One region of the Aeribacillus sp. FSL K6-1121 genome, then DNA from elsewhere that is predicted to be linked to it. Evidence: riboswitches for the same ligand, from Rfam matches in the RefSeq annotation. Region 1 holds a riboswitch; each other region holds the start of a gene.
The links. A riboswitch is a leader RNA that binds a small molecule or an ion and turns the genes downstream of it on or off. The one in region 1 is predicted to bind cobalamin.
Positions count from the first base shown of each region.

Region 2: another riboswitch for cobalamin. It lies ahead of NSQ61_RS00415 (ribonucleoside-diphosphate reductase subunit alpha); the one in region 1 lies ahead of NSQ61_RS08920 (ABC transporter substrate-binding protein).
Region 3: another riboswitch for cobalamin. It lies ahead of metE (5-methyltetrahydropteroyltriglutamate--homocysteine S-methyltransferase); the one in region 1 lies ahead of NSQ61_RS08920 (ABC transporter substrate-binding protein).

Region 1 covers NZ_JBBOPS010000001.1:1,825,629-1,828,911, forward strand. Annotated here, with positions in the region: gene NSQ61_RS08915 (FecCD family ABC transporter permease) at 1-676, opposite strand, end outside; gene NSQ61_RS08920 (ABC transporter substrate-binding protein) at 639-1,613, opposite strand; cobalamin riboswitch at 1,718-1,898, opposite strand; gene NSQ61_RS08925 (N-acetylmuramoyl-L-alanine amidase) at 2,104-3,283, shown strand, end outside.
Region 2 covers NZ_JBBOPS010000001.1:85,743-89,025, reverse strand. Annotated here, with positions in the region: gene NSQ61_RS00425 (globin-coupled sensor protein) at 1-162, opposite strand, end outside; gene NSQ61_RS00420 (Hsp20/alpha crystallin family protein) at 506-946, shown strand; cobalamin riboswitch at 1,080-1,258, shown strand; gene NSQ61_RS00415 (ribonucleoside-diphosphate reductase subunit alpha) at 1,395-3,283, shown strand, end outside.
Region 3 covers NZ_JBBOPS010000001.1:3,383,192-3,386,474, forward strand. Annotated here, with positions in the region: gene metE (5-methyltetrahydropteroyltriglutamate--homocysteine S-methyltransferase) at 1-1,955, opposite strand, end outside; cobalamin riboswitch at 2,094-2,293, opposite strand; gene nfsA (oxygen-insensitive NADPH nitroreductase) at 2,692-3,283, shown strand, end outside.

The sequences.
Region 1 (3,283 bases):
AAATGGACCCGATTAAAAAAAACGGCAAAAGCATCAAAACGTATCCCCAGCCGCGCATCGCAACGCTTCCTAACAGCCAGTTGACAATTTGTCGCAATTCTTCTCCTGTCAGGGCAATCATCAACGAAATGAAAGCACTTAAAAAGGAACTTAAAATAATTCCGGTCAGCACAATGGTTTCAATCCTCATCGTTTTTTCAATGAAATTGGCGAACAAAATCACAGCCAAAATCGTTAAAAAACCCGTAAAAATGCTGACAACCGGCAAAGTGAATGAGCCGAAAAAAGGAATTTGAATGCCGAAAAAAAGAACAAGTACAGCACCTAAAGAAGAACCTGATGAAACACCGAGCGTATAAGGATCTGCCAAAGGGTTTTGCAAAAGCCCTTGATAACAAGCCCCCGCCATTGCAAGCGAGGCTCCGACAAGTCCGGCTAAAACGACACGAGGAAGTCGAATATCAAGCACAATGCTTTTCATGCTTTCATCAATGTCCGGCGCCAAACCAGTATGAAACAGTTGATTGAAAATTATTTGGAAAATATCCTTAAACGTGATGTGAAACGTTCCGATAGAAATTCCTAAAAAGACGGAAAAAATAAGAAAACAAGCGGTCGCCGTATAGGCGACCACATGTTTATTTTTTGTAGACATCCGGATAAATTGCTTTCGCAAGTTCTTCTACTCCTTCAACCAATCTTGGGCCTGGGCGGCTCACCAAGTCGGAATGCACATCGTAAACCCGTTTATTTTTCACCGCTGATACATTTTCCCATCCTTTGCGTGCCAACACCTGGTCAACAGCTTTATCGACGTAATAGCCGTATGTCGTCACAATGACGTCTGGGTTCAGTTTTACAACGGCTTCTTCCGTCATTTGCGGCCAGCCTTCTTGATCGCCCGCTGCATTTTTTGCTCCAATGATCGTTAGCATTTCATCCATAAACGTTCCTTTTCCAGTCGTATAGATTTGTGGTGCGGGATTCACTTCGACAAAAACAGACACTTTTTGATCATCCGGAATCGTTTTTCCTTTTTCTTGAATATCCGCCAGTTTCGTTTTCATCTCAGCCACAATATCTTCGGCTTTGTCACTTGTCCCTGTAATTTTGCCGATTGTCTGGATGGAGTCATACACTTTATCAAATGATTGGGCATCTTCGACTACAAAAACATTTATTCCCGCATCTTTCAGCTGCTTCAGCCCTTCCTGCGAGTTATGGGCGCTGGAAGCATGCGCTAAAACAAGATCCGGTTTTAAAGAAATAATTTTTTCAACATTAAATTCCATCCCGCCAACCTTTTCTTTGTTTTGAACATCTTCCGGATAGTTGTCATTATCACTTACACCGACAATTTGTTCACCCAACCCTAAAGCATAGGCAATTTCAGTATTGCTTGGAATTAGCGAAACAATCCGCTCCGGTTTTTCGTTTACCGTCACCTCATTTCCTAAACCGTCCTTGACCTTCACCGGAAATTGTGAAGCCGTCTCTTCCGTCTTTTGATTGCTTTTGTTTTCAGACGGCTCTGATGTATTTTGTTGGCCGCATCCAGCCGCAATTCCAAATAGAAGTAATAAGGCTAAAAATAGTGCAGATAGTTTTTTCATCATTTTCCTCCTCCAATAAAAAACATCTTCTTGAATTCGATAAGAAGATGTCTGAAAACGTACATATGTATTGTTTTCAAACACCTCCCTATCCGCGTAGGGTTTTAGGTGTGCTCAAACAGGCAGGTCTCCTGGCTCATGGTCATCGCTTCCTGGACCTTCCCGTTGAAACAGTGGTTTTCCCAGGTTGCTCCCATTCACAGTGGCGGGACCGCGTTGGATTTTCACCAAACTTCCCTTTTAAGCTGGCAGCTATGTGCCGGCACCTGTTTGCTTTTTGGTATAATGTTATGACGAAATGTATTATACATGATTTGATTGAATTCTGGTAGGAAGAAAATGCAAAAAATCGACAAATTGACCTAAATGTTTTGGATTTCGATACAGTTTTCGCTAAAAATAAAATTTTTTTGAACTTCCTTTCCATTACTTGAATAAAATATTTGCAGACAAGCGAATTGGATGTTTGAAAACGAAGGAGGATATTGCAGTGACAACCGTTCTTTTAGACCCTGGCCACGGAGGAAGCGATCCCGGCGCAACCTATAGAAATTATGAGGAAGAAGATTTTACGTTGACTATTGCCCTCTTGGCAAGACAACATTTACTTGAACATTACCAAGTCAACGTGCTCATGACGCGCACAGACGATCGAACAGTCGGTTTGTCAGAAAGATCATCCATGGCTAATCGAGAGAATGTTGATTTTTTCTGTTCCATTCATATTAATGCCGGCGGAGGAACAGGTTTTGAAAGCTATGTTTATAACGGAGGGGCCTCTCCAAGAACGATCCAATACCGGTCCGTCATCCATGATCAAATTATGAGCGTCATCGGTCCGAAATATAGCGTAAAGGATCGGGGCAAAAAAAGCGCCAATTTTCACGTATTAAGAGAAACAAAAATGCCTGCGGTTCTTTTGGAAACATTGTTTATTGACCATTCGAATGACATCAAACTTTTAACATCGTCTGACTTTATGAGCGACTATGCAGCAAGCTTAGCCGATGGAATCGGAAAAGCGCTTAATTTGCCCAGAAAGTCGACACGCACCACCCCAACTCCGCAGCCATCGCCCGCTGCAGGCAGCAGGATGTACAAAGTCATTGCCGGTTCCTTTAAAAACCGAGAAAATGCAGAAAAGCTGATAAATGAACTGAAAGGAAAAAATGTTGATAGTTTCCTTTCCGCTGCGATGGTGGACGGAGCAAGTTATTTCCGCGTTCAAACAGGAGCATTTAAAAATTTGCAAAATGCAAAAGACCAGTTGGCAAGGCTTGTTCAATTAGGATACAAGGATGCATTTATATTAACCCCTGCAGAACAAGGAACGGCACAATCAGGCCAAAAGACAGATTCATCCCGTTCATCAACACCTCAACCGAAAACCCCTTCTCCCGATTCAAGGGATATCCCTATTTTAGGGGAAACGCTCGTATCGGGAACAATCTTGGATTTATATGTAGAAAAAACAAATCCTAGCGCACCTCAGCTGGGCGATTTGTATGAACAATTAAGCAAATCCTACGGAATTCGCGGCGACATCGCATTTGCACAAGCAATTCATGAAACGAACTATTTCCGTTTTACGGGAGTAGTCAATCGCAATCAAAACAATTTTGCCGGAATCGGAGCTACCGGTCCAAATGTTACAGGAGCAAGCTTTTCCA
Region 2 (3,283 bases), 1.7 Mb from region 1:
AATCGCATCTTTTAATATAAGAGTACAAATAAGATCATCCTTTGTCAGGCCAACCATCGCTAATTGTCTTTGATATTTTTCATCAGTCACTTCAAGTTTTACTTGTTGAAGATCTACTTGTTTTTCAAAAAGTGATGGAACTTGTTTTCTTTTTTTAAACATTGGTTGATTTCCCCTTCAAAATTCATTATTAGTGTCCATTGTATATATCGGCAATTAAAAATAGATGATCAACAATTTTTTCAATTAATTTTTAAAATTTATTCAAATTCGTTACATTCAATATTCGAAAATGAAATATTTTCTATAAAACTAAAGATTACTGTTGACGAAAAACATGTTTAAAGGCGATTATAAATAGTAAAAATCTGAAAGAGCTCTATTCCGAAATAACTTTGGATACACCGGACATTGAAAACAATAATTGGAATTTTGCTTGGTGAATATTTCTCGGTTACAACACAAATAATATTTTCTGTAAAAAAATCAAAGGAGGAACAATCATATGGCTCTCATTCCTTACGATCCTTTTTCTGAGATCAACCAATTTAGACGAAACATGAATCGCGTTTTTTCTGAAGGCTTCCCGCATTTTTTTGAAAACTTTGAGACTATGAATACCCCCCGGCTTGATATTCATGAAACTGCTAATGAAGTAATTGTTACGTGTGATTTGCCCGGCCTTGAAAAAAAGGAAGACGTTGACATTCATCTTGATCGCAACGTTCTTACGATCAGTGGCACAATTCAAAGAAGCAAAGAAGTAAAGGAAGAAGAAATGCATAGACGCGAACGGTTTATCGGGCGGTTTCACCGTGCTGTTGCATTGCCGGCAAATGTAAAAGAAGAAGAAGTGAGCGCGACATATAAAAATGGCGTTCTGGAAATCCGTATTCCAAAACAAACCGAAAACAACAAAAAGAAAATTGATATTCAGTTTCATTAATTGTTTCGTGAGGTTGCAAAATTTCAATCAGCCTCACTTTTTTATTGCAATTTTCGCCAAGTACGATTATGATGAATATATAACATCAAAAATCTATATATTGTGTAATCAAAAACAATTAAATACTATATATTGAAAACCTAACGACAAAGGTGCTGTTTTCAGCTTAAAAGGGAATCCGGTGAGAATCCGGAACTGTCCCCGCAACTGTGAGTGCTACGAAATGAATAATCCACTGTACGTTTCGTATGGGAAGGATTCAAAGTAGGATGAAGCACGAGTCAGGAGACCTGCCTTTGTCCGAACGTTTCTAATTCTTCGGGGGTTGGGAAGATGAAACGATGGTTTGAATGGAGTAGTTTCGCCTTGTAAACTGCCTCCTTTTTAATCATCGTTTGATCCGCTCAGCTTCCTGAGCGATTTTTTATTTTGATAAGGAGGATGTTTGATGAATATTACGAAAGCATTAAATCTATACGAGGTTTTTCAAAATCATTTTAACAGGAGCGATTTGGAGCTTTATCTAAGGCAGCTTGAAGAAAAGTTTCCGTCCCTTTCCTTTCATGAATACAGCGAAAGAGTGCTGACAACCTTACAATACCAGCAGATTGATGATCTTGAAAAATTTACAAACCTGCTGATTATTGAAGCTTTAGCAAACATTTCGGAAAGTGAGCCGGATTGGACTTTTTTAGCTGCACACGTATTTCTTGAAAAAATTTACCATGAAGCGAGCCAAAACAGAAATTACAACCAACCGGGCTACGGCGATTTTTATTTGTTAATCGAAACATTAACCGATCTTGGAATCTACAGCCCTCTTTTGCTAGAGCATTATTCAAAAGAGGAAATTATGGAGCTGGGAAATGCCATTGATCCTGAGAAGGACAAGCTGTTTACATACATCGGATTAAGGACCCTTTACGACCGGTATTTAGCTAAAGATTTTCATAAACGAACATTTGAGCTTCCACAGGAACGTTTTATGATCATCGCTATGACGTTAATGATGAAAGAGCATCCATCCAAACGTTTGCATCTTGTAAAGGAAGCGTATTGGGCATTGAGCCATTTATATATGACGGTTGCAACACCGACATTGGCTAATGCAGGAAAATCAGTCGGTCAGCTTTCAAGCTGCTTTATTGATACGGTAGACGACAGCCTTCAAGGCATTTATGATTCGAACACTGATATTGCCAATGTTTCTAAAAGCGGCGGAGGCATTGGAGTTTATTTAGGGAAAATCAGAAGCCGCGGAAGCGATATCCGGGGGTTCAAAGGAGTTTCATCAGGTGTCATTCCTTGGATGAAGCAATTAAATAATACGGCGGTGAGCGTCGACCAGCTCGGCCAAAGAAAAGGAGCAATTGCCGTTTATTTGGATGTTTGGCATAAAGATATTTTCGCCTTCCTTGATGCAAAATTAAATAACGGAGATGAACGGCTGCGCACCCATGATTTATTTACAGGTGTATGCATTCCTGACCTATTTATGGAGCAAGTTGAAAAGCGCGGGGACTGGTATTTGTTCGATCCCCACGAAGTTCGCAAAGTCATGGGATTCAGTCTGGAAGATTATTATGATGAAGAAAAAGGTAACGGCAGCTTTCGGGAAAAATATTTTGAGTGCGTGAATCATCCTTCCTTATCTAAAGAAAAAGTGCCTGCGATTGAAATAATGAAACGGATTATGATCAGCCAGCTTGAAACGGGAACGCCTTTTATGTTTTATCGGGATGAAGTGAATCGAAAAAACGCAAACAAGCATGCCGGCATGATTTATTGCAGCAATTTATGCACAGAGATTGCGCAAAATCAAAGTGCTACTACTGTTGAAGAACAATATGTTGAAGATGGAAAAATTGTCATTGTGAAAAAGCCCGGCGATTTCGTCGTCTGCAACCTTTCTTCCATCAACTTGGCACGGGCTGTCCCAGACAACGTTCTGGAACGTTTAATCCCTATTCAAGTGCGGATGCTGGACAACGTTATCGATTTAAATAACATTCCGGTATTACAGGCGAAGCTTACAAATGAAAAATACCGTGCAATCGGTCTTGGAACGTTTGGCATGCATCATTTATTTGCACTAAAGGAAATTACATGGGAAAGCGACGAGGCAGTCCAATTTGTCGACCAATTATATGAAAAAATTGCGTATTTAACCATTCAGTCGAGTATGGAGCTCGCAAAAGAAAAAGGCGCATACCCTCTCTTTAAAGGCTCGGAGTGGGATACAGGGCGATATTTTGAAATCCGCGGTTATACGTCAAAAAAATGGCAGGAATTAAAGGAAAAAGTGCAGACTTTTGGGATTCGCAACAGCTATTTAAT
Region 3 (3,283 bases), 1.6 Mb from region 1:
TGCGAATAGCACATATGAGTATGGATTTGTGTTTCCGGACGAACAGAGCTGGTGGCGAGCTTGAAGGCTTCAGCAGCTCCTTCGATATATTCTTTTTGTTTTGATTGTTTCAGAGGCAATCCTTCACGTAATGCAGGCTCATCAACTTGAATCATGCCTATTCCATTTTTCTCTAAAGCTAGCACTTCTTCGCGAATGGCAAGGGCGAGCTGGCGAAGAACGCTTATACGGTCGATGTCATTGCGCACAAATGACCAGTTTAGGATCGTGACAGGTCCTGTCAGCATCCCTTTAACAGGCTTGCTTGTCAGTGATTGTGCATATACGCTTTCTTTTACGGTCATCGGCTGATCAAATGCTACATCTCCGTAAATAATCGGCGGTCTCACGCATCGTGACCCGTATGATTGCACCCAGCCGTTATTCGTAACAGCAATTCCATTTAATTTTTCCCCGAAAAATTCGACCATATCGGTCCGTTCAAATTCCCCATGGACGAATACGTCTAAACCGAGCTGCTCTTGAATGTCAATCCATTTTTTTATTTCATTATTGATGACCGATTCATACTGCTCGTTTGAATATTCGCCTTTCCGCCATTTTAAGCGGATTTGCCGGATTTCTTTCGTCTGCGGAAAGCTTCCGATCGTAGTAGTTGGTAAAATCGGCAGATTCCATCTTTTTTTATGCAGTTTTTGCCGTTCGGTATAATCCAAGCGTTTCGTTGGATATGCTCCGATATTTTTGGCGGCCTCTTGAACCTTCTCATTTGTCCGAAAGGAAGAATGGATAAAATCCGTATAAGAGCGGTCATATTGTTTTAAATCATCGATCGTTCTTTTCCCTTTTGCATATTGAGCGAGTTCATTTACTTCATCCAATTTTTCATCAGCAAAGGAAAGAGCATTTTTCAATATGGACGGCAAGCTCTGTTCGTTTTGAACTGTAACAGGTACATGAAGCAAGCTGCATGAAGGCTGAATGATCAATCTATCAATATCTACATATTGCGCAAGATCATCGATTTCCTTAGCTTTCGATACTAAGGATGCTTTCCAAATGTTGCGGCCGTCGATCAAACCAGCTGCGAGAATTTTGTCTTTCGGAAAGCCGAGCGTTTTGATGTTCGACAGATTGACGCCATGATCATGTACAAAGTCCAGGCCAATTGCAGCGACAGGAAGAGACACAATTTCTTGATAATGGGTTATACTTTCAAAGTATGTTTGCAAAATGATATTTAACGAAGGAAGCGCTTTGTGGAAAGCATCGTATACCTCTTTAAACAAAGGAATCGATGAATCATCTAGCTCCTGTACAAGAATCGGCTCATCAATTTGCACCCATTTCGCACCGGCCTGAGCAAGTTCCGTCAACAATTGGACGTAAACAGGAATTAAAGCAGACAAATGTTTATGAAAATCGTGTTGATCGTATTGTTTTGCCAGCTTTAAAAAAGTAATTGGACCTAGCAAAACCGGTTTTGCTTCAATATTCAGCTCGTTTTTCGCTTCCTGAAAAAGTTCAAGCAGACGGTTCTTTACTAACGCCGGCGTTTTATTTTCAAGCTCCGGAACAATATAATGGTAGTTTGTGTTGAACCATTTGGTCATTTCCATTGCTTCTGCTTCATCAGAGCCTCTAGCCATTGCAAAATATGTTTTTAATGAAGTCGGCTCCATATGCTGGAATCTAGAAGGAATATACCCAAACATAAAAGCAGTATCGAGGACATGGTCATATAATGAAAAATCTCCGACAGGAATCAGGTCTATTCCTTTTTCCTTCTGTTTTTTCAGATTGAGAAGACGTATATCTTTTAATGTTTCCTCCAAGCTGCTTTCTGAAATGTTTCCGTTCCAAAATGATTCCAGCGCTCTTTTCCATTCTCTTCTTTCACCAATTCTTGGATAGCCAAGATTTGAACTAATTAATGTCAATAATGACACCCCCATTTGATTTGTATCTCAACACATAATAAAAACCCTCTTTTTACGCGTGAAAGAGGGAATTGTGGACTCTAACTCGTGTTGAGATACATGAAGGGCTTAAATCTCAACATGGCTTCATCACTCCTCCCTATGACGCGTAGGTGGCAGTGCATACAACAGGCAGGTCTCCTGACTTAGGATCATCGCTTTCGATCCTCCTTCCCATTTCAAAAATTGAAACAGTGGATGATGGCCAAAAGCTCCCCATCACAGTGGCGCGACCGTGTTGGAATTTCACCAATCTTCCCTTTTAAGCGCATATTGCCGACGCAATATGACGCACCTGCTGCTTGGAACACTATATGAAACTATAATTATCAGAATAGATGATTTTTTTTGTTTTTTCAATCCCTATTTTTTAGGTTCAGAAAAGTGCTGCCCTATTTTGGGAAATCAATGGACAGAAGCAGAAATTCGCATACAAATTGCGAAATGTTTATAGGGTCGTTTTTAAAATTTAATTTTTCTAATAACGTAAATTTGAAAAATTTTGTTGTTTACAATACAGGAGCGTTGTAGTGAATAGTTTGAGATACGATGGTAAAATTAGGTGCTTGGAGCCTTCACTGAAAAAGGAGCTGTAAAAAACGTATTTTTCAATACGAATCATTTGAAAGAGAAGCATTTTCATGTTAATACTTGGATTGGAAGAAGTGTGATTTTTCAAAAAATAAGTGAGACCATAGAAAGGATGATTATGTTGAACGACATTATCAAAACCATTTTAAATCACCGTTCCGTTCGTCATTTTGAGGATCGGCCTTTGACAGATGAGCAAATCCGATTAATTGTCGAATGCGCCCAAGCCGCTTCAACTTCAAGTTACATGCAAGCCTATTCCATTATCGGGGTGAAAAATATACAAACGAAAAAAAAGCTCGCTGAACAGGCAGGAAACCAAGCTTACGTAGAGAAGAGCGGACATTTATTTATTTTTTGCGCTGATTTGCACCGTCATGAAGTCATTGGTGAAATGGAAGGCAAAAATGTAGAAGATTCATTGAGGAGCACTGAAAAATTTATGGTAGCTCTCATTGATGCTGCACTGGCCGCTCAAAATGCTGCGTTGGCGGCTGAGTCAATGGGACTCGGCATTTGCTACATCGGAGGCATCCGCAATAATTTAGAAGAAGTATCGAAGCTGTTGAAAATTCCAAACAAGGTTATTCCTCTTTTTGCATTAACTGTCGGCTACCCTGCAAAAGAAACGGCGAAAAAACCAAGAATACCTTTTGAGCATATTTATCATGAGGAAGAATATAAGCAAGATCAAGAAGCATATGTGCGCGAGC